DNA from 4 places in the Bradyrhizobium sp. 215_C5_N1_1 genome. Region 2 is predicted to be linked to each of the others. Evidence: predicted binding sites of a transcription regulator. Region 2 holds the regulator's gene; each other region holds the start of a gene.

Region 1 (7,335 bases), 7.0 Mb from region 2:
CTCGGGCATCATGGAGCCGAGGTCGAAGGAGCAGCCGCACAGCACGATCCCCATCAAGCCGAGCGCGAACGGCTGTCGCCAGATCTGGCGTAGCCGCGCCAAGCGGCGTTCGGGGAAAGGGGAGGCCATCTACGGTTCGCTCGCGCTGGTGCCGCATCGGTAGTGCCCCCGTCCCAGAGAAGGCACCGCTCACAAAACAATAACGCGGGCCAAGGGCCCGCGTCATCGAAAACTGAAGTCTTGGAAAACTGAAGTCTTGCAAGTCAGGCGGAATCAGCGCGGTCCGCGCGGACCTGCACCTGCACCCGGGCCGCTGCGGCCGCCACGATCACCGCCGGGACCGGCGCCGAACACCGGCTTCGGCTTCATCGGCAGCAGGCCTTCGCGCTGCAGCTTCTTGCGAGCCAGCTTGCGCGCGCGGCGCACGGCCTCGGCCTTTTCACGGGCCTTCTTCTCGGAGGGCTTCTCGTAATGACCGCGGAGCTTCATCTCGCGGAAAATTCCCTCGCGCTGCATCTTCTTCTTCAGCGCCTTGAGGGCTTGATCGACATTGTTATCGCGAACGAGAACCTGCACGCGGCATCCTCTTCAGTGGATCGGATTTGAATTCTGGTAAGTCAAAGGGGATGGCGAAACGCACAAGCCCTTAACCTTGAGGGCGCGGATGTATCAGACAAAACCCGCGATGTCCACCTGCCAAGCAGGTTTTCGGGCCAAGTTCAGCCATTAAATAAGGCGAAAATACCTCCGTGCGGCCCCGATTTGGGTGATTCGGCGCCAAGGGTGGGGCAGTTCCCGGAGCTTTGCTCCGGAAATTCCTGGAATTAGGGGAGACGTCACATGGATATGAAGAAATACGCTGCCGAGGCGATCGGCACATTCTGGCTCACATTCGCAGGCTGCGGCAGCGCGGTGATCGCCGCCGGCTTTCCGCAGGTCGGAATCGGCCTGGTCGGCGTGTCCCTTGCGTTCGGCTTAAGCGTCGTCACCATGGCCTATGCGATCGGGCACATCTCGGGCTGCCACCTCAACCCGGCCGTCACCGTCGGGCTTGCCGCCGGAGGACGCTTCCCGGCGGGACAGATCCTGCCTTACGTGATCGCACAGGTCTGCGGCGCGATCGTTGCCGCCCAGCTGCTTTACATAATCGCCAGCGGTGCTCCCGGATTCGACGTCAGCAAGGGTTTTGCGTCGAACGGCTACGACGCGCATTCGCCCGGCCAGTACAGCCTGATCGCCTGCTTCGTCACCGAGGTGGTGATGACCATGATGTTCCTGTTCGTCATCATGGGCGCCACCCATGGCCGCGCGCCCGCAGGCTTCGCCCCGCTCGCGATCGGGCTCGCGCTGGTGATGATCCATCTCGTCAGCATCCCCGTCACCAATACGTCGGTGAACCCGGCGCGCAGCACGGGGCCCGCACTGTTCGTCGGCGGCTGGGCACTGGCGCAGCTCTGGCTGTTCTGGGTCGCGCCGCTGATCGGCGGCGCGCTGGGCGGGGTGCTCTATCGCTGGCTCAGCGAGGAGCCCTCTGGCGTCGTCGCGGGCGTGAAGACGGCCTGATCGAAAGGCGGGATTGCGGCATGCGCCGCGGTCCCGCTACTTGCCCTTCGTCGGCCTGACTTCGGTGACGTGGCCCATCTTGCGGCCGGGGCGCGGTGCGCCCTTGCCGTAGATGTGCACGGTCGCGCCCGGCACGCTCAGCCACTTCTCGTAATCGTTGATCTCGTCGCCGATCAGATTGGTCATGGTGACGATTTCGCCGTGGCGCACGGCCTTGCCGAGCGGCCAGCCGGCAATGGCGCGGATGTGCTGCTCGAACTGCGAGACCGAGGCGCCGTCGAGCGTCCAGTGTCCGGAATTGTGCACGCGCGGGGCGATCTCGTTGACCAGCACCTTCGGCCCGGTGCCGTTGGCGAGCACGAACATCTCCACCGCGAGCACGCCGACATAATCGAGCGCGCCGGCGATCTTGCCGGCGATGCTGCGCGCTTCTTCCGCGAGCGCATCCGGAATCTGTGCGGGGGCGCGGGATATCTTCAGAATGTGGTCGCGGTGCTCGTTCTCGGTGACGTCGAAGCACTCGACCTGGCCCGTCGCCGAGCGCGCGGCGATCACGGAGATCTCGCGCTCGTACGGGATGAAGGCTTCGAGGATCGCCGATTTGGTGGCGAGGCTGGTCCACACCTTGGCGATGTCGTCGCCCTCGCGGATGATGGCCTGGCCCTTGCCGTCGTAGCCGAAGCGGCGGGTTTTCAGCACCGCAGGGAGGCCGATCCTGACGATCGCCTCGCGCAGCGAGGAGACCGAGGTGACGTCGGCATAGGCTGCGGTGCCGATGCCGAGCTTCGTCACGAAATCCTTCTCGGCGAGCCGGTCCTGGGTGGTCTCGAGGATCTTGCGGTTGGGCAGCACCGGGCGGCGCGCGTCCAGCACCATCGCGGCGGCAGACGGCACGTTCTCGAATTCGTAGGTGATGACGTCGACGTCGTTGGCGAACAGCTCGAGCGCTTCGACGTCGGCATATTCGGCGCAGGTCGCGTTCAGCACGACGTCGAAGGCGGGCGAGTCCGGATCGGGCGAGAATACCTGGCAGCGCAGGCCGAGTCGCGCCGCAGCCATGGCCAGCATCCGCCCCAATTGTCCGCCGCCGAGGATTCCGATGGTGTCGCCGGGCTTCAGCTTCACCTGCTTTGCGTCAGTCACGCCTTGTCCTCCGGGCGCTCCGCAACCGCCTCGGTCTGTGCCTTGCGCCAGGCGGCGAGGCGGTCGGACAGGGCCGGGTCGGACAATGCGAGCACTGAAGCTGCAAGCAGCGCCGCGTTGATCGCGCCGGCCTTGCCGATGGCGAGGGTGCCGACCGGGATGCCCGCGGGCATCTGCACGATCGAATAGAGCGAATCGATGCCCTTGAGCGTCCTGGATTCGACGGGAACGCCGAACACGGGCAGTTCCGTCAGCGCCGCCGCCATGCCGGGCAGATGCGCAGCGCCACCCGCGCCGGCGATGATGACCTTGTAGCCTGCCGCCTTGGCACCCTTGGCGAATGCAAACAGCCGGTCGGGGGTGCGGTGTGCCGAAACGATGCGGGTATCGGCGGCAACGCCGAGCGCTGCGAGCGTGTCGGCGGCATGCCGCATCGTCTCCCAGTCCGACTGGCTTCCCATGATGATGGCGATCGGCGCGGTCATGACGTCAATTGTGCTCGGAAAACAGAAAGATAGGCCAGATTAACGGTTCCGGCCGGTGGCTCGCAAGGCGGTGGCAAGGAGAAGGGAATGCACTATCCTGTCTTGGTGAATCCCCGCAAGCCTTCATTGAGCAGGATGCCCATGAAGAAACCAAAAAGGGCAAGCGCTGCGAAGGCCAAAAAGGGCCGGAAAGCCAGCGCCAGCCGCTCCAAAGCCGCCCCCAGGCGGCTGGCGAAGCGCTCGGCCAAGCCGGCGCGGCGCGGAGCGTCGGCCGCCGACGACACCAGGGCGACCATCCGCGGCTTGCGGAGCAAGCTCAAGGAGGCGGAGCGGCGGGTTGTGGAACTGGAAGCTGCGGCCGACACCGATTTCCTGCTCGAGATTCCGAACCGGCGCGGCTTCGAGCGCGAGCTCGCGCGCGCCATCGCCTACATGAAGCGCTACCGCGCCAGCGGCGCGCTGATCGTCCTCGACGTCGATCGCCTGAAGCCGATCAACGATTCCTTCGGCCATGCCGCCGGAGACGAGGTGCTCAAGGCGATTGCGGCCACCCTGACGCGGCAGGTCCGCGCCTCGGACGTGGTCGGCCGGCTTGGCGGCGACGAGTTCGCGCTGCTGCTCTGGAATCTCAGCGAGACCGACGCCAAGGCGAAGGCCGCGACCTTCGAGCAGGCGATCGACGAATTGTCGTTTGCCTTTCGCGGTCAGCGCGTGACCGCGGGCGCCTCCGCAGGTGTCGCGCTGCTGGGGGCGCAGTCCGATGCAGGCCGCGCGCTGGAGGAGGCTGATGCCGCCATGTATGTGCGCAAGGCGCACCGGCGGCACGAGCCGCTGATCAGGCTGGTCAGCAACTAGGGCACGATCTTCGCGACAAATGCGGACCGCGTTGCGCGGAGATCATGCTCAAGCAACAACCCTTACAGCGTGGCCAGATCTTCCGGCACGTTGCCGAATTTGCGCAGCAGCGTGGCGTCGCCGAATTCGCCGGTCATGGGATCGCCGCTGCGGCTGAACGCAACCGCGCCGATATGGCCGGCACCGTGCGCCAGGATCTCGGCGCGCCGCAACGCGGCCGCCGAGCTCTGGCATTCCTCCGCGGCGCCCGCGACAGGCGATCCGTCGGCATCGATCAGGAAGGGCATTGCAACGTAGTAGGTCACATCCGACATGGCGTTGCTCCGATGTTGAACTCAGGCGGCGCTGCTGTTGCTCCGCACCTTGCTGCGTGCGGTCTCGGGAATGCAGCCGGCTGAAATCGCCGCCTGTAATTCTTCCAGCTCTGCTTCCAGATATTCGTTGGCCATGATCAGCGCCTTGATGGTGCTGCGCAGATTGCCGTCGCACATCGCGATCGCCTGGTCGCAGGCCTGTTCATAATGGCTGTTGTCGAGAAGGGCGGTTGCCGACATCTGCGTTGTCCTCGGGGGTTTCCTGGGCGTTTCCTGGGGCGGTGGGATGCCCAAATGTTCCTATTTTGTTCTTTTCGAGTCAAGCGGATTCGGATGCGGCGAGCTGCCACGAAAAGGGCCTCGCGGATCAGGCGATGATGTCCGGCGTGATCTGGTCTTCGATGAACGCGATACGGTCGCGCAACAACAGCTTGCGCTTCTTCAACCGTTGTAACCGCAACAGGTCGGGGGCAGGCGATTGATGCATCGCATCGATCGCGGCGTCGAGATCTCGGTGTTCTTGCTGCAACCGGGTGAGCTCGGCTTCGAGCTCACGCTCGTCTTCATTGGTCATGTTCGCGGTGGCCGAAAACCCGATGGGCGTGAGATTCAAGGCTGTGGATGCCCTGTGGAAATTATCGTCCTTGCGCGCCGTGATCGCAAGCGATCTCGGGCCGCCGCTCACCGAACTCTCGCAAGATATTTCGACGATTCGTTGCGGCGTTGCGCAAGCACATTGATATCATGGATTTTTCCAGCGTGGTTCCTTACTCACGATTCGTTACATATGAATTTTCAAAAATGACGCTGCGACGACGGATACATATCGACAGAACGAATCGGTGATGTACACTTGTTTGTCCGGATCGAATCCAAGGTTTCCCCCTACCGAGGAGGTTTCGAATGACAATTCAGGCACATCTGGTTGAATTGGAACGGAAGCACAAAACGCTCGAAAACGAATTGCACGAAGCTCTCGTGCACCTTTCAACAGACGACCTGCAAATTGTTGAGTTGAAGCGACGGAAGTTGATGGTCAAGGACCAGATCGAGCGTTTGAAGCACACCGGCGACACGCTCCACTAGTAACCCCTGTAACAGTGTAGAGTTGAACTTACCCTTTCATGCAGGGGTGAGAGCTATTGTGCTCATCCCTGCATGAAGGTGCGCAGCGTGCAAAGTTATTTGCGCGGCGCTTGGAGCCTTTCCGCTCCGATGGAAAATCCCCTAGATGCCTGCGAGCTCAGCGACGTGATCCGCGATCGCGAGCGATGACGTCAGTCCCGGCGATTCGATGCCGAACAGGTTGATCAGGCCTTCGACGCCGTGATCGCGCGGGCCCTGCATCAGAAAATCCTGCGTGGCCACCGCCGGCGGCACGATCTTCGGGCGAATGCCTGAATAGCTCGGCATCAGCGCGCCGTCGGGCAGCGTCGGCCAGTATCTCCGGATCGCCGGATAGAAGCGCTCGGCGCGTGATGGATCGACCTCGTAATTGATCGTCTCGATCCACTCGACGTCGGGGCCGAAGCGTGCCTGCCCGGCCATGTCCAGCGTCAGGTGCACGCCGAGCCCGCCAGGCTCGGGCACCGGATAGATCAGGTGCGAGAACGGTGCCCTGGCGTTGCAGCTGAAATAGTTTCCCTTGGCGAGATAGGCCGGTGGAATCCGGTCGATCGGCATGCCGTCGATGTGGCGTGCGACCGTTGTCGCCGAGAGCCCGGCGGCGTTGACGAGCAGGCCGCATTGCAGCGTCATCGGCGCTTCGCCGCCGGCCTCGATCTCGATCACATCGCCGGCTGCCTTGGCGCGGACCAGCGGGGTGTGAAATGCAAAGGCCGCGCCGGCTGCCTCGGCCTCGCCGCGCAGCGAGAGCATGTAGGCGTGGCTGTCGATGATGCCGGTCGATGGCGAGAGCAGCGCGGCGTCGCAGGCGAGCGCCGGCTCCAGCGCGCGCGCGGCCTCGCCAGTGAGCAGCTGCATGTCGAGCACGCCATTGGCCTCGGCATGCGCCTTGATCGATTGCAGCTTCTCGGTCTCCTTGGCGCTGGTCGCGACGATCAGCTTGCCGCAATTCTTGTGCGGGATGCCGCGCTCGCCGCAGTAGCGATACAGCGCATGCTTGCCGCTGACGCACATGCGCGCCATCCAGCTCCCGGCGCGGTAATAGATCCCGGCATGGATCACCTCGCTGTTGCGCGAGGAGGTGATGGTGCCGATGGCCTCGGCTTCCTCGAGCACGATCACCTCGCGCCCGGTCTGGGCAAGCTTTCGAGCCACCGCGAGCCCGACCACGCCGGCTCCGATGACGACGCAGTCGACCCTATCCATGGTTGTGCAGTGTATCCATTGAAAGTATCGGTGGCATCAGGCCTGAGAACCACGGCACCGGGCCGTTTTCCATTAAGGAAGCATTTATCATGTCAGGGCAATTGCCGTATTTGGCGTCACATTTTTCTGTTGCGCGTACAGGCGTTTACCCGATCCAAACCCGTGAAGCCAGACAATCCGACGTTGAAAGCGCGGGTGGCTGATGGCTGAGAAGAACTGGCACGTGGGCAGCACGCTTCCGATTGCTGTGCAGGCCGTCGTGTGCCTGGGCAGCGCGGTCGCGCCTGCGCGCGCCTTTGCGCTCTCGGACAGCTTCGCGCCACCAGGCAAGCTCGATCCCAATTTGGTCTGGGAAGCGCTGATCGGCGGCATCGTCGTCTGTGCGTTCCTGGCCGCCATCGCGCTGTGGATCCATTCCTCGCTGCGCCGCACCAAGCGCTTGCAGCTGCGGCGCAACGCCTTCGTCTCCTCCGCCATGAACAATCTCAACCAGGGCGTGGTGATGACGGATGCGCAACGACGCATCATGTTCTGCAACGACCGCTATCTCGAGATCTACGGCCTGGCGCGCTCGGATCTGTGGACCGGGATGACCGGCTACGACATCCTCGAACTCAGGCGCAAGCGCGACGTCCTCGGCGGTG
Region 2 (7,335 bases):
CGTCGCTGCCGGCTTGGTCGCCGCATCGGCGACGGCGGCGTTTGCTGCCGACATCACGGGTGCCGGTGCGACGTTCCCGTTCCCGATCTATTCCAAGTGGGCTGACGCCTACAAGAAGGAGACCGGCAACGGTCTGAACTACCAGTCGATCGGCTCCGGCGGCGGCATCAAGCAGATCCAGGCCAAGACCGTGACCTTCGGCGCCAGCGACGCGCCGCTCAAGGCCGAGCAGCTCGAGAAGGACGGCCTCGTCCAGTGGCCGATGGTGATGGGCGCCATCGTTCCGGTCGTCAACATCGAGGGCGTGAAGCCCGGCGAGCTGGTGTTCGACGGCGAGACCCTGGCCAGCATCTATCTCGGCAAGATCACCAAGTGGGACGACGCCGCGATCAAGAAGCTCAATCCGAACGTGAAGCTGCCGTCGGACGCGATCACCGTGGTCCGCCGCTCGGATGGTTCGGGCACCACCTTCAACTTCACCAACTATCTCGCTAAGGCCAGCGCGGACTGGAAGAGCAAGGTCGGTGAGGGCACCGCGGTCGAGTGGCCGGTCGGCGTCGGCGCCAAGGGCAACGAAGGCGTGTCGGGCAACATCAGCCAGACCAAGAACTCGATCGGCTACGTCGAGTACGCCTATGCCAAGCAGAACAAGCTGACCTACACCGGCCTCGTCAACAAGGCCGGCAAGCCGGTGCAGCCGACGGTCGAAGCCTTCCAGGCGGCCGCTTCCAACGCCGACTGGGCCAAGGCTCCCGGCTACTACGTCATCCTGACCGACCAGCCCGGCGACAAGTCCTGGCCGATCACGGCGGCGACCTTCATCCTCATGCACAAGGATGCCACCGACAAGGCAGCCTCGCAGGAAGCCATCAAGTTCTTCCGCTGGGCCTTCAAGAGCGGCGGCAAGGCGGCTGAAGAGCTCGACTACATCCCGATGCCGGACCCGGTCGTCCAACTGATCGAGAAGACCTGGGCTGCCGAGATCAAGAGCTAAGCGCTCTGTGTCCCGGACTGGGCGCCGGGATCTCACAAGACCTCCGCTCCGGATCGGCCTCGCGCCGCATCCGGAGCGCAAGACCAACAACAAGACCGACAACAAGCGTATATCAAACGGGCACAGGGGATCGGCGTGGCAGAGATGGCCGTTCAGAGCGATGTAATCGACGACGCCGGACCGTATGACCGCGCCAAGGCCTTGGGCGCCTTCAAGCTCGGCGACCTCACCTTCTACTGGATCACGCGGCTGTCCGCGATCTCGGTGCTCCTCATCCTCGGTGGCATCATCATCTCGCTGATCGTCGGCGCGTTCCCGGCGATGAAGGAATACGGCTTCGCCTTCCTGTGGACGCAGCGCTGGGCGCCGTCGGCAGATCCGCCCGTGCTCGGCGCGCTCGGCCCGATCTACGGCACGCTCATCACCTCCTTCATCGCGATGGCGATCGCCATTCCGGTCGGTCTCGGCATTGCGATCTTTCTGACCGAGCTCTGCCCGCAATGGGCGCGCCGCCCGATCGGCATGGCGATCGAGCTGCTCGCCGGCATTCCCTCGATCATCTACGGCATGTGGGGCTTCTTCGTGCTCGGCCCGTTCCTGGCCAACACGTTCCAGCCCTTCATGATCAAGATCTTCGACGGCATCCCGGTGCTGGGCGCGATCTTCGCAGGCCCGCCGTCCTATCTCAGCCTGTTCAACGCGGCGCTGATCCTCGCCATCATGGTGCTGCCCTTCATCACCTCGATCTCGGTCGACGTGTTCAAGACGGTGCCGCCGGTGCTCAAGGAAGCCGCCTACGGCGTCGGCTGCACCACCTGGGAAGTCGTGCGCAGCGTGGTGATCCCCTATACCCGCGTCGGCGTCATCGGCGGTGTCATGCTGGCGCTCGGCCGCGCGCTCGGCGAGACCATGGCGGTGACCTTCATCATCGGCAACTCGTTCCGCATCTCGTCGTCGATCTTCGCCCCGGGCACCACGATCTCGGCGGCGATCGCATCGGAGTTCGCCGAAAGCGACGGCCTGCACCAGTCCGGCCTGATCCTGCTCGGCCTGCTGCTGTTCGTGCTGACATTCTTCGTGCTCGCGGCTGCACGGTTGATGCTGATGCGTCTTGAAAAGAAGGCGGGGAAGTAACATGAACCCGATCTACGCACGCCGCCGCCGCATGGACATCGTCATCCGTGTGCTCTGCCTGGCTGCCGCTGCCTTCGGCGTCACATGGCTCGCGCTGATCCTGATGACGCTGCTCTACAACGGCATTGCCGGCCTGAACCTGGAGCTCTTCGTTGCGGACACGCCGCCTCCGGGCTCGACCGAGGGCGGCCTGCGCAACGCCATCGTGGGTTCGATCATCATGACCGTGCTCGGCGTCGGCATCGGCGCGCCGCTCGGTCTGTTCGCCGGCACCTATCTCGCCGAGTACGGCCGCAACGACCGCCTGACCTCGGTGATCCGCTTCATCAACGACATCCTGCTCTCGGCGCCCTCGATCATCATCGGCCTGTTCATCTATGGTGCGGTGGTGGTGCCGATGCGCGGCTTCTCGGCGATTGCCGGCTGCCTCGCGCTTGCGGTGATCGTCATCCCGGTGGTGCTGCGCACGACCGAGGACATGCTGCTGCTGGTGCCGAACGCACTGCGTGAGGCGGCCTCGGCGCTCGGCCTGCCGCGCTCGCTGGTGATCAAGCGCATCGCCTATCGCGCGGCGCGCTCGGGCCTCATTACCGGCGTGATGCTGGCCACCGCCCGCGTCGCCGGCGAGACCGCGCCGCTGCTCTTCACCGCGCTGTCGAACCAGTTCTTCAGCCTGGGTCTGAACAAGACGATGGCGAACCTGCCGGTCACCATCAACAATTTCGTGCAGAGCCCCTACGCCTACTGGAAGCAGCTCGCCTGGAGCGGCGCGCTGCTCATCACCCTGACCGTTCTTGCCCTGAATATTGGCGCGCGCATTCTGAGCGCCGAGAGGACCGCAAAATGAGTGATCTTTCCGTATCGATGAGCGCGGCCGGTGGTTTGCCCCAGGCGCCGGTGCTGCCCGAAGCTCCGGCCAAGGTGACGGTGCGCAACCTCAATTTCTATTACGGCGAGCACCACGCGCTGAAGAACATCAATCTGGCGCTCGGCACCAACCGCGTCACGGCGTTCATCGGCCCGTCTGGCTGCGGCAAGTCGACCCTGCTGCGCATCTTCAATCGGATGTACGACCTCTATCCGGGCCAGCGCGTCACCGGTCAGCTCATGCTCGACCAGACCAACGTCCTCGACCCCAAGCTGGACCTCAATTTGCTGCGCGCCCGCGTCGGCATGGTGTTCCAGAAGCCGACGCCGTTCCCGATGACGATCTACGAAAACATCGCCTTCGGCATCCGTCTCTATGAGAAGATCTCGAAGTCCGAGATGGACGACCGCGTCGAGAAGGCGCTGCGCGGCGGCGCGCTGTGGAACGAGGTCAAGGACAAGCTCAACGCCTCCGGCCTGTCGCTCTCCGGCGGCCAGCAGCAGCGCCTCTGCATCGCCCGCACGGTCGCGGTGCGGCCCGAGGTGATCTTGTTCGACGAGCCCTGCTCGGCGCTCGACCCGATCTCGACCGCCAAGGTCGAGGAGCTGATCCAGGAGCTGTCCGAGAACTACACGATCGCGATCGTCACCCACAACATGCAGCAGGCGGCGCGCGTCTCCGACAAGACCGCCTTCATGTATCTCGGCGAGCTGATCGAGTTCGACGACACCAGCAAGATCTTCACGTCGCCGACCGACCGGCGCACGCAGGATTACATCACCGGCCGGTTCGGCTGAGGAGACGGAACATGGGTTCTGAACATACCGCAAAGGCCTTCGACACCGACCTCCAGGAACTCACGCGCCTGGTCGCCGAGATGGGCGGCATCGCCGAGCGCATGATCGTCGATTCCGTCGACGCGCTGATCCGCCGCGACGTCGCGCTCGGCCAGCGCGTCGTGACCATCGACGCCGAGCTCGACGCGCTCCAGAAGAAGATCGAGGAGCGCGCCGTTCTCACCATCGCGCGCCGCCAGCCGATGGCGGTGGATCTGCGCGAGATCGTCGGCGCCATGCGCGTCGCGACCGATCTCGAGCGGATCGGCGACCTCGCCAAGAACATGGGCAAGCGCGTCGCGGCGCTGGAGACGGATTTCCATCCGCTCAAGCTGTTCCGCGGTCTGGAGCACATGACCGACCTCGTGCAGCAACAGGTCAAGTCGGTGCTGGACGCCTATGCCGCGCACGATCTGCCGGCGGCAATGGCGGTGTGGAAGGGCGACGAGGAAGTCGACGCCATCTGCACCTCGCTGTTCCGCGAGCTCCTCACCTACATGATGGAGGATCCGCGCAACATCTCGTTCTGCATCCATCTGATGTTCTGCGCCAAGAACATCGAGCGCATCGGTGACCACGCCACCAACATCGCCGAGACCGTGTTCTACATGATCGAGGGCCAGGCGATCACCGACAAGCGGCCGAAGGGCGACATGACGACCTTCGCCACGACGGTCCCGAACACTTAAGGAGCGACGAACACCATGGGCGCACGCATTATGGTGGTTGAGGACGAGGAAGCTCTCACCGAGCTTCTCCGCTACAACCTCGAAGGCGACGGCTATGACGTCGAGACGGTGATGCGCGGCGACGATGCCGACACCCGCCTCAAGGAGCACATCCCCGATTTGATCGTGCTCGACTGGATGCTGCCGGGCCTCTCCGGCATCGAGCTGTGCCGGCGGCTGCGCTCCCGGCCCGAGACCAAGCAGCTCCCGATCATCATGCTCACCGCGCGCGGCGAGGAGAGCGAGCGGGTGCGGGGCCTTGCGACCGGCGCCGACGACTACATCGTCAAGCCGTTCTCGGTCCCGGAGCTGCTGGCACGCGTGAAGGGCCTGCTCAGGCGCGCCAGCCCCGAGCGGCTCGCCACCGTGCTCGCCTATGGCGACATCGAGCTCGACCGCGACAAGCGTCGCGTGGCGCGCTCGGGCCGGCCGATCGATCTCGGCCCGACCGAATATCGCCTGCTGGAGTTCTTCCTGGAGCATCCCGGCCGCGTGTTCTCGCGCGAGCAGCTGCTCGACAGCGTCTGGGGCCGTGACATCTACATCGACGAGCGCACCGTCGACGTCCATATCGGGCGCCTGCGCAAGCTGCTCAATCTCGGCCGCGAGCAGGACCCGATCCGCACCGTCCGCGGCGCGGGCTACGCACTGGACGATCGCTTTGCGAAGGCGGAGCAAGCGTAAGGGGTTGCTGTGGCAGACGTGATTTAGCGGGCTGCCACCGCATCCTCGATGTCGTCCCTGCGAACGCAGGGACCCATAACCACAGGGAGTGGTTTGGCGAAGACTCGGAGTGATCATCCCGCGCAATAACTACGCGCCGGGATTATGGGTCCCTGCGTTCGCAGGGACGACACCGAGTGAGTTGAGCCGTCATCGCGTGACGGCGCCGTCTTCGTAGTCAGCTAATCCGATACCTCAGCGCGGACCCGGCTTCGCCGGCGCGCGCCGGCGATCGGCCGCGGGCTGATACGCCACGCGCGAGTGCTGGGCGCAGTAGGGCAGGCCGGAGAGCGCCTTGCCGCCGCAGAAGAAGAAATCCGGGCTCGAGGGATCGCCGACCGGCCAGTGGCAGGTGGCCTCGTTCAGCTCCAGCAGCGACAGCCGCTGGCTCATCGGCACGACGTTGTCGTAGGTGACCGGTTCGGCCTCGACCTCGACTTCGAAGGCTTGCGCCAGCGCGGTGTTGCCGCGCGCGATCGGGCGGGTCACCCGCATCATGTGCTGGGCGGGGCGTGCCTTGCGCGGCCGCGGCGCTGCCGATGAAGGGCTCTTGGCGCGGCCCGACAGGCCGAGCCGGTGCACTTTGCCGATTACGGCATTGCGGGTCACATTGCCGAGTTCAGCGGCGATCTGGCTGGCCGAAAGCCCGGCCTCCCAGAGCTTTTTCAGCTGCTCGACGCGATCATCCGACCAGGTCAAAACGGTCATTGCACCCTTTCCTTCGCCGGCGCCTGCCATCCTGGCGGCCGCACGGCGAATGCCTAAGCTTCGAAAAACCCGTGCCGCCAGAATCCCTTAAGGCTCGCCGGGCGCACCAGATGCGCCCGAACGCTTACGCCGGTACATGAGGACTTAGAGGATCAGAACTGCTGCACGAGATGTCGTATCTGACAAGCCAAACGCTACAATATGGCGTGACTCACGCGCAAGAGTCCGCCGACTCGCTTCCACATGTTCCGTGGCGGAAATACGCAAAATCGCCACCGCAAGACTACGGATTCTGCGTTTCGCGAGGCTTTCCGGGCGGCATTGACACCGGTTTCACCAGGCATAAGATAGTCTCGCGTGCCGCCCTTAAAAGGCGGCACGTTTCGTTTTCCGGGCCGGTCAATGGTGCGTTGCGCAATGCACGCTCACGCCGTCCGCAACATTCAAGTGATCGTCATGACTAACAGCGCAGCGCCGCATTTGCTCCCCGTTTTCGCCAGGTCCGACCTCGGTTTCGAGCGCGGTGAAGGCTGCTGGCTGATTGCGACCAATGGCGATCGCTATCTCGATTTCACCTCGGGCGTGGCGGTGAATGCGCTCGGCCATGCTCACCCTGCGTTGGTCAAAGCGTTGCAAGAGCAGGCCACCAAACTCTGGCACATGTCGAACCTGTTCCAGAGCCCGGACGGCGAGAAGCTCGCCGCGCGTCTGTGCAACGAAAGCTTCGCGGACTTCGTGTTCTTCTGCAATTCCGGCGCCGAAGCGCTGGAAGGTGTGATCAAGCTCGTCCGCCATCATCACTTCTCCAAGGGTCATCCGGAACGTTACCGCATCATCACCTTCGAAGGCGCCTTCCACGGCCGCACGCTGGCAACGCTCGCCGCGACCGGTTCGGCAAAATATCTCGAAGGGTTTGGCCCGCCGATGGACGGCTTCGACCAGGTCCCGCATGGCGATATCGACGCCGTCAAGAAGGCGATCGGTCCGCAGACCGCCGGCATCCTGATCGAGCCGATCCAGGGCGAGGGTGGCGTGCGTTCGGCAACGCCCGCCTTCCTGAGGGCGTTGCGCCAGCTCTGCGATGAGAAGGGCCTGCTGCTCGCGTTCGACGAGGTGCAGACCGGCATGGGCCGCACCGGCGATCTGTTCGCGCATCGCCGCACCGGCGTCACGCCTGACGTGATGTCGCTGGCCAAAGCGCTCGGTGGCGGCTTCCCGATCGGCGCGGTGCTGGCGACCGCGGACGCGGCTGCCGGCATGGGGCCCGGCTCGCACGGCTCGACCTTCGGCGGCAATCCGCTCGCGATCTCGGCTGCCAACGCCGTCCTCGACGTCATGCTCAAG
Region 3 (7,335 bases), 8.1 Mb from region 2:
GAGCGCGCCGTGCCGCACCCCTCTCCCTGACCCTCCCCCGCATCCGCCTTCGCCAAGGCTTCGGCGGACAAGAGGGGGGAGGGAACGGAGAGGGCGGAGCCCAGCCGCTTAGAAAGCTGAGGGTCCGTCGGAATCATGTCATTTCCCCAATTCTCAGCTCCCGCGAATCGATGCCCAGCGGCGCATGGGTCGCCGCGATGATCAGGCCGCCCCGGGCCAGATGCTCCCGCATCAGGCCCTCGAACATGCCCTGGCCGGCCACGTCCAGCGCCGTGGTCGGCTCGTCCAGCAGCCAGACCGGGCGGCGCACCGTCAGCAGCCGGGCCAGCGACAGGCGGCGGCGCTGGCCGGCGGACAGGAAGGCGGCCGGCAAATGGGTGGCGTGATCGAGCCCGACGATGGCGAGGCTCTTGGCGGCATCACTGCGCTCGCCGCCCAGAAAATCAGCCCAGAATGACAGGTTTTCCGCCACGCTCAGCGCCGGTTTCAGGGCGTCGCGATGGCCGAGATAGTGGCACTGCTCCGGCAGCGTCAGCTCGGCATCGCCGCCGGCGAGCGCGATTGTCCCGCCGGCCGGAATCAGCAGGCCCGCGATCAGCCGCAGCAGCGAGGTCTTGCCCGAGCCGTTGCGGCCCACGACCGCCACGGCCTCGCCCGAGACCGCCTCGAAATCGAGCCCGGAAAACACCTCGCGGCCGCCGCGCACGCAGATGACCCTGCGTCCGGACAGCTGCATCTTGCCTTGGTTCAATCCGCTCAAAGCCTGGCCTCAGGAAATCTTGGGGTAGCGCATGGGAATTTTTGGCTCGCGGATTGCTGCGGCACGTTTGTGGCTGTGGCGGCGCGGTTAGAAAGCTTCTATAAGCCCGGAACTACTTGATGCAGCAACTCAACCTGCCCCTGCAAGCGACCCAGCCGGACTCGCTGACGGTGTTAAAATACCCCTTGCCGGGTATAACTAACAATTGGGATTTCCTACATGACCTCGCTCGACAGCTTCAAATGCAAAAAGACCCTCAAGGTCGGCGCCAAGACCTATGTCTATTACAGCCTGCCCACGGCCGAGAAGAATGGTCTGAAGGGAATTTCGAAACTCCCCTATTCGATGAAGGTTCTGCTCGAGAACCTCCTGCGCAACGAGGACGGCCGCACGGTCAAGAAGGAAGACATCGTGGCGGTGTCGAAGTGGCTGCGCAAGAAGTCGCTGGAGCATGAGATCGCATTCCGCCCGGCCCGCGTGCTGATGCAGGATTTCACCGGCGTGCCGGCCGTCGTCGACCTCGCCGCGATGCGCAACGCGATGCAGAAGCTCGGCGGCGATGCCGAGAAGATCAATCCGCTGGTGCCGGTCGACCTCGTCATCGACCACTCCGTGATCGTGAATTTCTTCGGCGACAACAAGGCCTTCGGCAAGAACGTCACCGAGGAATACAAGCAGAACCAGGAGCGCTACGAGTTCCTGAAGTGGGGCCAGAAGGCGTTCTCGAACTTCTCGGTCGTGCCGCCCGGCACCGGCATCTGCCATCAGGTCAATCTCGAATATCTCTCCCAGACGGTCTGGACCAAGAAGGAGAAGATGACGGTCGGCAAGAAGACCGGCACCTTCGAGGTCGCCTATCCCGACTCGCTGGTCGGCACCGACTCCCACACCACCATGGTCAACGGTCTCGCCGTGCTCGGCTGGGGCGTCGGCGGCATCGAGGCGGAAGCCTGCATGCTCGGCCAGCCGCTGTCGATGCTGCTGCCCACCGTCGTCGGCTTCAAGCTGAAGGGTGCGATGAAGGAAGGCGTCACCGCGACCGACCTCGTGCTGACCGTGACGCAGATGCTGCGCAAGCTCGGCGTGGTCGGCAAGTTCGTCGAGTTCTTCGGCCCCGGCCTTGATCACCTGTCCGTCGCCGACAAGGCGACCATCGCCAACATGGCGCCGGAATATGGCGCGACCTGCGGCTTCTTCCCGGTCGACGCTGCTGCGCTCGATTACCTCAAGACCTCCGGCCGCGCTCCGGCGCGCGTCGCGCTGGTGCAGGCCTATGCCAAGGCGCAGGGCCTGTTCCGCACCGCCAAGTCGGCCGATCCGGTGTTCACGGAAACGCTGACCCTCGACCTCGGCGACGTCGTGCCCTCGATGGCCGGTCCGAAGCGTCCCGAAGGCCGCATCGCGCTGCCGTCGGTCGCCGAAGGCTTTTCGCTCGCGCTCGGAACCGAGTACAAGAAGACCGAAGAGCCCGGGAAGCGCTTTGCCGTCGACGGCAAGAACTACGAGATCGGTCATGGCGACGTCGTGATCGCTGCGATCACCTCCTGCACCAACACCTCGAATCCAAGCGTCTTGATCGGTGCCGGCCTGCTTGCGCGCAACGCTGCCGCGAAGGGCCTCAAGGCAAAACCGTGGGTGAAGACGTCGCTCGCCCCGGGCAGCCAGGTGGTCGCGGCCTATCTCGCCGATTCAGGTCTGCAGGCCGATCTCGACAAGGTCGGCTTCAACCTGGTCGGCTTCGGCTGCACCACCTGCATCGGCAATTCCGGTCCGCTGCCCGAGGAGATCTCGAAGTCGATCAACGACAACGGCATCGTCGCGGCCGCCGTGCTCTCCGGCAACCGCAACTTCGAAGGCCGCGTCTCGCCGGACGTGCAGGCGAACTATCTCGCTTCGCCGCCGCTGGTCGTCGCCCACGCGCTCGCGGGCAGCGTCACCAAGAACCTCGCCGTCGAGCCGCTCGGTGAAGGCAAGGACGGCAAGCCGGTGTACCTCAAGGACATCTGGCCGACGACGAAGGAGATCAACGCCTTCATGAAGAAGTTCGTGACCGCGTCGATCTTCAAGAAGAAGTATGCCGACGTGTTCAAGGGCGACACCAACTGGCGCAAGATCAAGACGGTCGAGAGCGAGACCTATCGCTGGAACATGAGCTCGACCTATGTGCAGAACCCGCCCTATTTCGATGGCATGAAGAAGGAGCCGGAGCCGGTCACCGACATCATCGAGGCGCGCATCCTCGCCATGTTCGGCGACAAGATCACCACCGACCACATCTCGCCGGCCGGTTCGATCAAGCTCACCTCGCCCGCCGGCAAATATCTCAGCGAACACCAGGTGCGTCCGGCCGACTTCAACCAGTACGGCACGCGTCGCGGCAACCATGAAGTGATGATGCGCGGCACCTTCGCCAACATCCGCATCAAGAACTTCATGCTGAAGGGCGCTGACGGAAATATCCCGGAAGGCGGTCTCACCAAGCACTGGCCCGACGGCGAGCAGATGTCGATCTACGACGCCGCGATGAAGTACCAGCAGGAGCAGGTGCCGCTGGTGGTGTTCGCCGGTGCCGAATACGGCAACGGTTCCTCGCGCGACTGGGCTGCGAAGGGCACGCGCCTGCTCGGCGTCCGCGCCGTGATCTGCCAGAGCTTCGAGCGTATCCACCGCTCCAACCTGGTCGGCATGGGCGTGCTGCCGCTGACCTTCGAAGAGGGCACCTCCTGGTCGTCGCTCGGCCTGAAGGGCGACGAGAAGGTCACGCTGCGCGGCCTGGTCGGCGACCTGAAGCCGCGTCAGAAGCTGACCGCGGAGATCGTCTCCGGCGACGGTTCGTTGCAGCGGGTTTCGCTGCTTTGCCGCATCGATACGCTGGACGAGCTCGATTACTACCGGAACGGCGGCATTCTGCACTACGTGCTGCGCAAGCTCGCGGCCTAAGCGCGAATTTGTGAACGGTGGCTCACCGCGACGTGAGTAGAAGGTTAAACGAGGGCGGCCTATCACAAGGCCGCCTTCGTGCGTTAGAACACGCGTCCGATGGTTCCGCCCGGCGGAAAACCTCGCCCCGGACGGTTGAATGTACGATGCCCGTAAGACTACGGTGACCATCAGGCGATAGGATCTTCCCCCACGCGTGCGAGGTGTGACGTTCAACATGACTGCAATGATGGCTTCTAATCTGGTTTCGCGCTGGTCCGGTGCACTCTGGTCGGGAGCACTTGGGATCTGCGCCATCGTCGCCGTCATCCGTCCCGCCGAGGCTGATCCTCGCGCCGTAGTCGAGCTCTTCACATCGCAGGGCTGCTCCTCCTGCCCGCCCGCCGACCAGGTCATCGGCGATCTCTCCAACGACCCGTCGATCATCGCGCTGAGCATGCCGATCGACTATTGGGATTATCTCGGCTGGAAGGACACGCTTGCGGATTCGCGCTTCTCGGCGCGGCAGCGCGCCTATTCGCGCATGCGCGGCGACCGCGAGGTCTATACGCCGCAAGTCGTGGTCAACGGTTCGACGCATGTCATCGGCAGCGATCGCGCCGGCATCGAGAGCGCGATCGGCAAGACCGACAACGGCACAGGCGTAATGAGCGTGCCGGTGACGATGTCGCTTGCAGGCAAGCAGATCAACGTCTCGGTGGCGGCGAGCAAGGAGTCGGCGGCCTCGCACGGTGAGGTCTGGATCTGCTCGATCACGAAATCGGTGCCGATCGCAATCAGCCGTGGCGAAAACCGCGGGCAGCAGATCACCTATCACAACGTCGTGCGCAACCTGCTCAAGGTCGGCGACTGGAACGGGCGTCCGGAAAGCTGGACGGTGCCGTTGGAAAATCTCACGCGCGACGGCGTCGACGGCGCTGTGGTCTATGTCCAGGACGGCAGCCGTGAGAAGCCGGGTGCGATGCTCGGCGCAGCCTACACGTCGCTGCACTAGATCCGATTTCTCTCGCTAGCGTCGCACTCGCTCTCACGCCTCATGGTGAGGAGCGCGCCCTCGCGCGCGAGGCGGACGATGCTACGCATCGCCGCGAGAACCATGCAGTCACCGCTTCGCGGCTCCCCAGGATGAGGGGTGAGAGTTGTCTTCGCGTTAATCAGAGAGAAGTTGGTCGTGCCGGAAACATCTCGGCACAAACCAAAAAGGACCAACTTGCGTTGGCCCTCCTTGTCGCGCGTACAGACCCGATCCTGACGGCCCCGGGGGGCTGGGGGCTGAGGAATCCGGAACCGAAAGGACCGGGTCAACGCACACAGGTCTTTTCGCAATGCAGGGCGGCAGGCGCTTGGCGGAAAAGCGGCGATATCAAGATTCCTTCTAACGATCCCGTGACGGTTTGCCGCGACAGAATTCCACTCCTGCGTGTGCTCCGATTCGCACCCGATTCAATCAGTTGAGTGAAGAGCCCCTTGCGGCGGGGAACAGTTGGCGCGATCATGCAATTGTCATGATCCGCGGTTCCGGGGACGGTCCTTCGCGGATGCGATCATGCCGCGAGATGAGGAGGCGCTCGATGAGTCTGACGCCGGAGGATGCCGATCCGAGCGAGCAGCGCGCCGTGGCGCGCCCCACCGCTGCGAATGCCCAACCCAACCGGGTGACATTCAACCGGCTGGAACTGAACCGCATCCTCAACCTGTACGGCCGCATGGTCGCCGACGGCGAGTGGCGCGACTATGCCATCGACTTCCTGAAGGACCGCGCGGTGTTCTCGGTCTTCCGCCGCGCCTCGGAGGTGCCGATCTATCGCATCGAGAAGGACCCGCGGCTGGCGCGCAAGCAGGGCATGTACAGCGTGATCTCGGCGACCGGCCTGATCCTGCGCCGCGGCCACGAGCTCGAGCGCGTGCTGCTGGTGATCGATCGAAAATTGGCGGTGGTTTAGCCTTACGGACGGTGCCGTAGGGTGGGCAAAGGCGCACCGCGCCGTGCCCACCATCTTTCCTCAATCACCGGGCATGCTGGGCACGCTTCCGCCTTCGCTCTCCGAGCTACGGCGGACAAGTCGCTTTGCCCACCCTACGAGACCGAGGTTATTTCGGCACCGTACTCGCGCCCTCGCCCAGATCCCGCTGCATCATCACCGTGTCGAGCCAGCGGCCGAATTTCAGGCCAACATTGGGATGCGTGCCGATCATCTTGAAACCGCCGCGCGTGTGCACGCCGATCGAGCCGGCATTGGCGGAATCGCCGATCACCGCGATCATCTGGCGGAAGCCGCGCGCCTCGCATTCGGCGATCAGCCGCTCCAGCAGCAACGAGCCGATGCCGCGGCGGTGGAACGCGGGATCGAGATAGATCGAGTTCTCGACCGTGAAGCGGTAGGCCGGCCGCGGCCGGTAGGCGCCGGCATAGGCATAGCCGGCGACGCTACGATCGAGGATGGCGACGAAATAGGGATAGCCACCGTCGATCAGCGCGCGGTAGCGGCGCGTCATCTCGGCCAGATCCGGCGGCGCCAGCTCGAATGTCGCGGTGCCCTCGCGGACGGCCTGCTTGTAGATGGCGGTGATGGCGGGAAGGTCGGCCTCAATGGCGGGCCTGATCTCAGGTGCGGACATGGGAGGAAGACTAAAGCCTTCCCGGGACGGCTGGAAGGGGGCGAAGCCGCCTCTCCGCCGTCATTGCGAGCGCAGCGAAGCAATCCAGAAATGCGCCCGCGGAGGGGCTCTGGATTGCTTCGCTGCGCTCGCAAGGACGAGGAGAGAGGTGACGCTCGTAGCCCGGATGGAGCGCAGCGAAATCCGGGGCCGTCGTATCCGCAGATAGGCCTGTCCCGGATTGCGCTTCGCTCCATCCGGGCTACGGGCGTGTCGCGCATCCCGGCCCAAACAAAAACCCCGGCCTCTCGGCCGGGGTTCGTATCCGCTCGCTCGGTCGATCGCTTAGTCGCGCTGGCCGAGGAGCTGCAGGAGCAGCGTGAACAGGTTGATGAAGTTCAGGTACAGCGACAGTGCGCCGGTGATGGCCGCACGCTCTGCGATGTCACCGCCGGCCGAGGCGTAGCCGTAGATGTAGTCGTTCTTCAGCCGCTGGGTGTCCCAGGCGGTGAGGCCGGCGAACACCAGCACGCCGACCACGGACACGATGAACTGCAGCATCGTGCTGGCCAGGAACAGGTTGACCAGGCTCGCGATGATGATGCCGATCAGGCCCATGAACAGGAACGAGCCCATTCCGGTCAGATCACGCTTGGTGGTGTAGCCGTAGAGGCTCAGTGCGCCAAACGTGGCCGCGGTGATAAAGAACACCCGCACGATCGAGGTGTGCGTGAACACCAGGAAGATCGAGGACAGCGAGATGCCCATCAGCGCCGCGAACACCCAGAACAGGATCTGCGCGGTCGAGGGGGCGAGACGGTTGATGCCCGCCGAGATCACGAACACCATCGCGAGCGGCGCGAGCATGAACAGCCACTTCAGGGGGCTGACGAACATCGCGTAGCCGAACGGCGTCAGGAACAGCTTGCCGACGCGGACGGCTTCCGGGGTCGGAACGTCGGTCACGGCGGCCATATAGACGCCGAGCGCGGCCAGGCCGGTGATGGCGAGGCCGATGCTCATGTAATTGTAGATGC
Region 4 (7,335 bases), 2.2 Mb from region 2:
GCAGATTGCAGGCGCTCACGGTGATCGCGGGGAAGCAGTGCAGGGGATCGCCGAACTTGTCGAGCGACAGCGGCTGCACGTGGAACTGGATGTTGGCGCGGGCGCGCGTCGCGTCGGAGCGGGTGAAGATGCCGAGCTGCGACGGCGCCATGGTCAGCGGTCCGCGGCGGCGGAAGGCGTAGTCGAGCCCCATCAGGCCACGGCGGAACAGATTGTAGTAGGTCTCGTTCAGCGTGCGCACACCCTCGACCTTGTAGATCGCGCGCTGCTGGAGATGGTCCTGAAGGTTGCGGCCGACGCCGGGCTTGTCCATCACGATGTCGATGCCGAGCGGCGACAGCCAGTCGGCGGGACCGATGCCGGAGCGATGCAGCACCTGCACTGAGCCGATGGAGCCTGCCGAGAGGATCACCTCGCGCTTCGCGCGCGCCTCGATGACCTCGCCATTCTGGATGAAGCGTACGCCGACGGCGCGGCCCTGCTCGATGATGAGACGATCGACCAGCACGTTCTTCTCGAGCCGCAGATTTTGGCGGTTCAGTGCGGGCTTGAGGAAGCCGCGCGCGGACGACCAGCGCCGACCGCGCTTCTGGTTGACGTGGAAATAGCTGGTGCCTTCGTTGTCGCCGGTGTTGAAATCCGGAATGCGCTTGATGCCCATCTCCTCGGCGGCGTCGCCCACGGCGTCGAGAACGGCCCATGACAGCCGCGGCGCCTCGATGCGCCAGCCGCCGCCGGCGCCGTGATGCTCGCTCGCGCCGAGGAAGTGATCTTCGAGTTTCTTGAACAGCGGCAGCACGTCGTCATAACCCCAGCCGGTCATGCCGAGCTGGCGCCAGTGGTCGTAATCAGCGGCCTGTCCGCGCATCGAGATCATGGCGTTGATCGCCGAAGAGCCGCCGATCACCTTGCCGCGGGGATAGGCCAGCGAGCGGCCATTGAGACCGGGCTCGGCCTCGGTCTTGAACATCCAGTCCGAACGCGGATTGCCGATCGCGAAGAGATAGCCGACCGGAATGTGGAACCAGATCCAGTTGTCGTCGCCGCCGGCTTCGAGAATGAGGACGCGATTCCCTGATACGGCCGAGAGGCGGTTGGCGATGATGCAGCCGGCCGTGCCGGCCCCGACGACAATGTAGTCAAACTCACCTTCGAGCCGCCTCGGCATTCTGCTTCCACCCAAACAGGCGTCATGCCCAGGCTCGTCCCGGGCATCCACGCGCTTTCCGTCCTAATAGTCAGACGTGGATGGCCAAGACAAGCTGGTGACAGGCCCGGCCATGACGAGAGCACAGGGGACCCTCGATCCACGGGAGTTAGGTGGACTGGTGCTTGCATGGTAGACAGTCCTGTATTCCCAACAAGGCTTGAGACCCTCCATGCCCATCGTGAACCGAGTCGCCGACCTCCAACCCGATATTCAGGCATGGCGCCGGGACATCCACCAGCATCCGGAGCTGCTGTACGACGTTCACCGCACCGCAGCATTCGTTGCGGACCGGCTGCGCGAGTTCGGCTGCGACGAGGTCGTGACCGGCCTCGGGCAGACCGGCGTGGTCGGCGTGATCAAGGGCAGCAAGCCGGCCGGCGATGGGCTCAAGGTGATCGGCATGCGTGCCGACATGGACGCGCTGCCCGTCGACGAGCAGACCAACCTGCCTTACGCCTCCAAGACTCCGGGCAAGATGCACGCCTGTGGCCATGACGGCCACACCGCGATGCTGCTCGGTGCGGCCCGCTACCTTGCCGAGACCCGCAACTTCGCCGGCGATGCTGTCGTAATCTTCCAGCCTGCCGAGGAAGGCGGCGCCGGCGGCGCGGCCATGGTCAAGGACGGCCTGATGGAGCGTTTCGGCATCGAGCAGGTCTACGGCATGCACAACGGCCCGGGCATTCCGATCGGCTCGTTCGCAATCCGGCCGGGCCCGATCATGGCGGCGACCGACGAGGTCGACATCATGATCGAGGGCCTCGGCGGCCACGCCGCGCGTCCGCACAAATGCGTCGATTCCGTGCTGGTCGGCGCGCAGGTGATCACCGCGCTGCAGTCAATCGTCGCCCGCAGCGTCGATCCCCTGGAATCGGCCGTGATCTCGATCTGCGAATTTCACGCCGGCAACGCCCGCAACGTCATTCCGCAGACCGCAACGCTGAGGGGCACCATCCGCACGTTGTCGCCGGAGGTGCGCAAGCTGGTCGAGAAGCGCGTGCACGAGGTGGTGGCGGGCGTGGCGCAGATCACCGGCGCCAAGATCGACCTGCACTACAAGCGCAACTACCCTGTCGTGAACAACCACGCTGCGGAGACCGAGGTGGCGCGGCGCATCGCCAGGAACGTTGCCGGCGAGGCCAATGTGCACGAGATGCCGCCGCTGATGGGCGGCGAGGATTTCGCCTACATGCTGGAAGCGCGGCCCGGCGCGTTCATCTTCTGCGGCAACGGCGACAGCGCCGGCCTGCATCACCCAGCCTACAATTTCAACGACGAGGCGATCGTGTTCGGCACGTCCTATTGGGTCAAGCTGGTCGAGGAATCGCTCGCGGCGTCTTAACGCCGCCCCCCGAACCACAAACGAAAAGGGCCCGTGCATCGCACGGGCCCTTTGTCTTTGAGGCGCGTGATCGGCTTCAGAAGATCCGCGAGAAGATCACATACAGCGTGGCCGACAGCGCGATCGCGCAGGGCAGCGTCAGCACCCAGGCCATCAGCAGGTTGCGGATGGTCGCCATCTGCAGGCCCGAGCCGTTCGCGGCCATGGTGCCGGCGACACCCGACGACAGCACGTGGGTGGTCGAGACCGGCAGGCCGAACACGTCGGCGGCGCCGATCGTGGCGGCGGCGACCAGCTCGGCGGAGGCGCCCTGTGCGTAGGTGAGATGGGTCTTGCCGATCTTCTCACCGACGGTGACGACGATGCGCTTCCAGCCGACCATGGTGCCGAGGCCGAGCGCGATGGCGACGGCGACCTTCACCCAGGTCGGGATGAACTTCGTGGCGCTATCGAGGCCGCCCTTGTAGGCGTTCAAGGTCGCGACCTCTTCCTTGTTGAGGTCGTTTTCCTTGTCCTTCATCAGGAAGCGGATCGCTTCCGAGGTCAGGTACATGTCGTTACGGGTGTTGCCGACCACTTCCGCCGGTACCTTGTTGAGCGAGCCGTACTTCGCGACCTGGTCGCCGACATCCTTCACCAGCACCGACAGCGAGGGGTAGGTGCCTTCGCTGATGTGGTGCGAGGTGATGTACTGCGTCACCGCAGGACGAGGATCGCCGATGATCGAGTGACCGGCGCCCTTGGCCGCGATCACCTTGGAGGCGGCCTCCGAGACCTTCTGGAACTGGGCGACCTGGCTCTCCGGCAGCGCGCGGTTGAGCGCGTAAGCGGTCGGCACGGTGCCGATCAGGATCAGCATGATCAGGCCCATGCCCTTCTGGCCGTCGTTCGAGCCGTGGGCGAAGCTGACGCCGGTGCAGGTTGCGATCAGCAGGCCGCGGATCCAGAGCGGCGGCGCCTTGTTGCCTTCGGGCGCGGCATAGAGCGCAGGGTTGCGCACGATGAACTTGAGCAGCAGCAGCAGCACGGCGGCGCAGATGAAACCGAACAGCGGCGACAGCAGCAGCGCGTAGCCGATCTCGGTGGCCTTGCTCCAGTCGACGCCCGAGGTGCCGTCGCGGCCGCGCATGACGGCATTGGCGATGCCGACGCCGATGATCGAGCCGATCAGCGTGTGCGAGGAGGAGGCGGGCAGGCCGAAATACCAGGTACCGAGGTTCCAGATGATCGCGGCGATCAAGAGTGCGAACACCATGGCGAAGCCGGCGCTGGAGCCGACCTGGAGGATCAGCTCGACCGGCAGCAGCGAGACGATGCCGAACGCGACCGCGCCGGAGGACAGCAGCACGCCGAGGAAGTTGAAGAAGCCCGACCACATCACCGCGAATTCAGCCGGCAGCGAATGGGTGTAGATCACGGTCGCCACCGCGTTGGCGGTGTCGTGGAAGCCGTTGACGAATTCGAAGCCGAGCGCGATCAGCAGCGCGACGAACAAGAGGATGTAGGGCAGGAAGGTCGTCACCTTCGTGCCGGTCGCGTTGACGTCGACATAGATGCTGTAGGCAACGAACAGCAGGCCTGCGGCAAGGATGCCGAAGAACAGGATCATCGTGAGCGGGTTAAAACCCTTGTCGAGATTTGGCCTGGAAGCCGGCTGGACGGGCGTCGGATCGCCTACCGCACGGTCGAATGCAACGTCTGTCATTTTTGGACGCCCCTTAACTAATTTGAAGGGGCTATTGTCCGCGATGGATTTGAAGGCTGGATGACAACTGCGTCCTAAAGTCGCTTTCCCACCAGTATTCGCCAGTATTTAGGCGGCGCGTGGGGCTTTCTTCTGCAAACTGGCGGCAATCTTCAGGTCTTCGACAAAGCGCTGATATTCCAGCACTTTGGCTTCCGGATCAGGCAGCCGCAACAGATAGGACGGGTGCACCGTCACCAGTGCCTTGCGTCCCTCGGGCATATCTATGAGCCGGCCACGGGTCTTGCCGATCGGGGTGATCTTGCCGAACACGCTCTGCGCGGCGGTGGCGCCCATTGCCACGATGAGCTCGGGCTGGATTGCCGAAACTTCCCGCTCGTACCATTGCCGGCACGCCCGGATCTCCGGCGTCGCCGGCTTCTGGTGCAGACGGATCTTTCCGCGCGGCACGAATTTGAAGTGCTTGACCGCGTTGGTGACGTAGACCTTGTTGCGGTCGACGCCGGCTTCCTGAAGCGCACGGTCGAGCATCTGGCCGGCCGGGCCGATGAAGGGGTGGCCGGCGAGGTCTTCCTTGTCGCCGGGCTGCTCGCCGACCAGCATGATGGTCGCGTCTTTCGGGCCCTCGCCGAACACGGTCTGCGTCGCGTCCTTGTAGAGCGGGCAGGCGCGGCAGTGCGCGGCCTCCTCGCGGAGCGCTTCGAGATCGTCGGCAGCCAGCTTGCGTGGCATCGGAGCCTCCGGCCGCTTCTGGGGCTTGTGCGGATCGGTTGCGGCATTGGCGATCATGGCGCCGGTCATGCGCTCGGCGTCCTCGATCAAGGGCTTAATGATCGACGCCTCGGGCAGGTTCCTCCAGTATTTCTTCGGCATCTCCGTCTGCATCGCCTTCACCTTCAGCCGCGCCGGGTTGAAGATGCTGGCGTAGTAGCGCCGCCAGGTTTCCTCGAGCCGGTCTTCGCCGGGTGCTTCGCTCTTGCTCACGCCCGACGTGAACGAGAGCGCGTGGCCATCCCAATGCGCACACAGATCGGGTGTCAGGATCGACCATGGCATGTCGGCGAAGCGCTTGGCAAAGAACGGCGCGGCAAGCTCGACGATGTAATGCTCCGGCTCGAACCAGGCGACGTAATGCGCCGCGCGCTCGCGGCCGATCTCGCGGAAGCGCACGAAGGCATGCATCTTGTGCTCGTCGCGATGGACTGCTCTTGCCATGGCGGTGACTTGCGCGACATCAGGATTGGTCGCGACCTCGATGAGATCGTGATTGTCCTTCAATCGCCAGAGCAGGCGATAGAGGATCGCAAAGCGCTCGCCGTCGCGATGCAGGATCGCGGCCTTGGCGAGATCGACGAATTTTGCCGAGACGTTAAAGGTGCTGTCGTTCACCTCAAATATCGGAGACGGGGAGGGCGGTGCAAACAGCTCGGCTTCGCCGCCTTGTACGGTCCAGGTGACATCGGTTGGCTGCACATGATGCAGCACGAGGCTACGCGCGGCTTTGCGCCAGCCGTCGAAATCGGTTTCGGTGTCGAGGGTGATGTACTGCATCAGAAGCCAAACCCCAATTGTGTTGCCTTCGGCTTGAACCGTTCGATCAGCCGCGCCTCGTCGAGGCGATGCGGCGCGGGCCGGTGATCGCTGAGGACGATGAATGGCAGCGCCTTGTTGCGGGGCACATGCAGCCGCGCGAGATCGGAGAGGCGGATCGTGGTGGTGCGCCGCGTCGCGATGATGCGTTCGACCGCCTTGGTGCCGAAGCCCGGCACGCGCAACAGCTCCTCGCGGCTGGCGCGGTTGACGTCGAGCGGGAAGCGGTCGCGATGGCGCAGCGCCCAGGCGAGCTTCGGATCGATGTCGAGCGGCAGCATCGCGCTGTCGTCAACGATCTCCGCAACGTCGAAACCGTAGAACCGCATCAGCCAGTCGGCCTGGTAAAGCCGGTGCTCGCGCAGCAGCGGCGGCTGTACCAGAGGCAAAGCGCGGCTGGCATCGGGGATCGGGCTGAAGGCGGAGTAATAGACGCGCCGCAGCCGGTAGGAGCCATAGAGATTGGAGCTGGTGTGCAGGATGGTGTGATCAGAGGCCGCGTCGGCGCCGACGATCATCTGTGTGCTCTGTCCGGCGGGCGCGAAGCGCTGCGGCCTGGCCTTCGTCTTTGTGCTGCGGTTTTCCTCGGCCTCGTCGAGCTTCAGCCGCAGCCGGCCCATGGTGCGGCGGATCGCGCGCACATCCTTTTCCGGTGCGTATTGCTGCAGGCTCGTCTCCTCAGGCATCTCGATGTTGATGGAGAGGCGATCTGCATATTTGCCGGCTTCCGCGATCAGCGCGTCGTCGGCCTCGGGAATGGTCTTGAGATGGATGTAGCCGCGGAAGTGATGCTCCTCGCGCAGTTTGCGCGCGACGCTGACCACCTGCTCCATGGTGTAGTCGGGGCTGCGGATGATGCCGGAGGAGAGAAACAGGCCCTCGATGTAATTGCGCCGGTAGAAGTCGAGCGTGAGCTTGACCACTTCGTCGATGGTGAAGCGGGCACGCGGCACGTTGGAGGAGGCGCGGTTGACGCAATAAAGGCAGTCGTAATTGCAGGCGTTGGTCAGGAGCACTTTGAGCAGCGAGATGCAGCGTCCGTCCGGCGCGTAGGAATGGCAGATGCCCATGCCCGGCGCGGTCGAGCCCATGCCCTTGCCATCGCTGGAATCCCGCTTCTCGGTGCCGCTGGAGGCGCACGACGCGTCGTATTTGGCGGCATCAGCCAGAATCTCCAGCTTGCGTTGTACGTCCATCGTGGAATCCCTTTGATTCAGCTTACGAATCCGGATGAGCACCAATTCGATTGACTCCCCGGCCGCTGTTAGCTTTATATTAGAACATATCATGAACAAATGAGCCAGCCGTAGGTTCTTATTTTTGAGAACCTCGGCAATCACCTCTGAAGGAGCGGCGTATATGAGCGGCGCACGGATGAACGCGCTTGCGACCTTGCGCGGCCAGATCGAGCGCATCGAGACGGCGGAGGTCGTGCATCAGCACGATCGCGTCGCGCTCGGCCACGACGAGGTCGACAGCGCGCTGAAG

The links. The regulator PhoB, encoded in region 2, activates phosphate uptake and scavenging genes when phosphate is short. The targets are predictions, from matches to a motif close to TGTCATNNANCTGTCAT.
Region 1: a site for PhoB is predicted at 5,162-5,178, ahead of AB7G19_RS07055 (YdcH family protein). Genes of this name have one in related genera too.
Region 3: a site for PhoB is predicted at 5,191-5,207, ahead of AB7G19_RS02030 (DUF2794 domain-containing protein). Genes of this name have one in related genera too.
Region 4: a site for PhoB is predicted at 4,307-4,323, ahead of AB7G19_RS30665 (inorganic phosphate transporter). Genes of this name have one in related genera too.

Annotation. Positions count from the first base shown of each region.
Region 1 covers NZ_CP197228.1:1,507,157-1,514,491, forward strand. Annotated here, with positions in the region: gene AB7G19_RS07005 (tetratricopeptide repeat protein) at 1-129, opposite strand, end outside; gene rpsU (30S ribosomal protein S21) at 274-576, opposite strand; gene aqpZ (aquaporin Z) at 841-1,563, shown strand; gene AB7G19_RS07020 (5-(carboxyamino)imidazole ribonucleotide synthase) at 1,600-2,706, opposite strand; gene purE (5-(carboxyamino)imidazole ribonucleotide mutase) at 2,703-3,191, opposite strand; gene AB7G19_RS07030 (hypothetical protein) at 3,284-3,487, opposite strand; gene AB7G19_RS07035 (GGDEF domain-containing protein) at 3,420-4,046, shown strand; gene AB7G19_RS07040 (hypothetical protein) at 4,109-4,360, opposite strand; gene AB7G19_RS07045 (hypothetical protein) at 4,382-4,600, opposite strand; gene AB7G19_RS07050 (YdcH family protein) at 4,728-4,934, opposite strand; gene AB7G19_RS07055 (YdcH family protein) at 5,264-5,446, shown strand; gene AB7G19_RS07060 (NAD(P)/FAD-dependent oxidoreductase) at 5,588-6,691, opposite strand; gene AB7G19_RS07065 (sensor domain-containing protein) at 6,894-7,335, shown strand, end outside.
Region 2 covers NZ_CP197228.1:8,541,870-8,549,204, reverse strand. Annotated here, with positions in the region: gene pstS (phosphate ABC transporter substrate-binding protein PstS) at 1-994, shown strand, start outside; gene pstC (phosphate ABC transporter permease subunit PstC) at 1,139-2,128, shown strand; gene pstA (phosphate ABC transporter permease PstA) at 2,130-2,975, shown strand; gene pstB (phosphate ABC transporter ATP-binding protein PstB) at 2,972-3,793, shown strand; gene phoU (phosphate signaling complex protein PhoU) at 3,805-4,521, shown strand; gene phoB (phosphate regulon transcriptional regulator PhoB) at 4,537-5,244, shown strand; gene AB7G19_RS41240 (GcrA family cell cycle regulator) at 5,479-5,991, opposite strand; gene AB7G19_RS41235 (aspartate aminotransferase family protein) at 6,448-7,335, shown strand, end outside.
Region 3 covers NZ_CP197228.1:427,881-435,215, forward strand. Annotated here, with positions in the region: gene ccmA (heme ABC exporter ATP-binding protein CcmA) at 134-736, opposite strand; gene acnA (aconitate hydratase AcnA) at 980-3,700, shown strand; gene AB7G19_RS02025 (DUF1223 domain-containing protein) at 3,918-4,694, shown strand; gene AB7G19_RS02030 (DUF2794 domain-containing protein) at 5,272-5,643, shown strand; gene AB7G19_RS02035 (GNAT family N-acetyltransferase) at 5,792-6,319, opposite strand; gene AB7G19_RS02040 (Bax inhibitor-1/YccA family protein) at 6,644-7,335, opposite strand, start outside.
Region 4 covers NZ_CP197228.1:6,363,751-6,371,085, reverse strand. Annotated here, with positions in the region: gene AB7G19_RS30675 (GMC family oxidoreductase) at 1-1,168, opposite strand, end outside; gene AB7G19_RS30670 (M20 aminoacylase family protein) at 1,380-2,552, shown strand; gene AB7G19_RS30665 (inorganic phosphate transporter) at 2,629-4,257, opposite strand; gene AB7G19_RS30660 (UdgX family uracil-DNA binding protein) at 4,366-5,808, opposite strand; gene AB7G19_RS30655 (putative DNA modification/repair radical SAM protein) at 5,808-7,043, opposite strand; gene AB7G19_RS30650 (ImuA family protein) at 7,207-7,335, shown strand, end outside.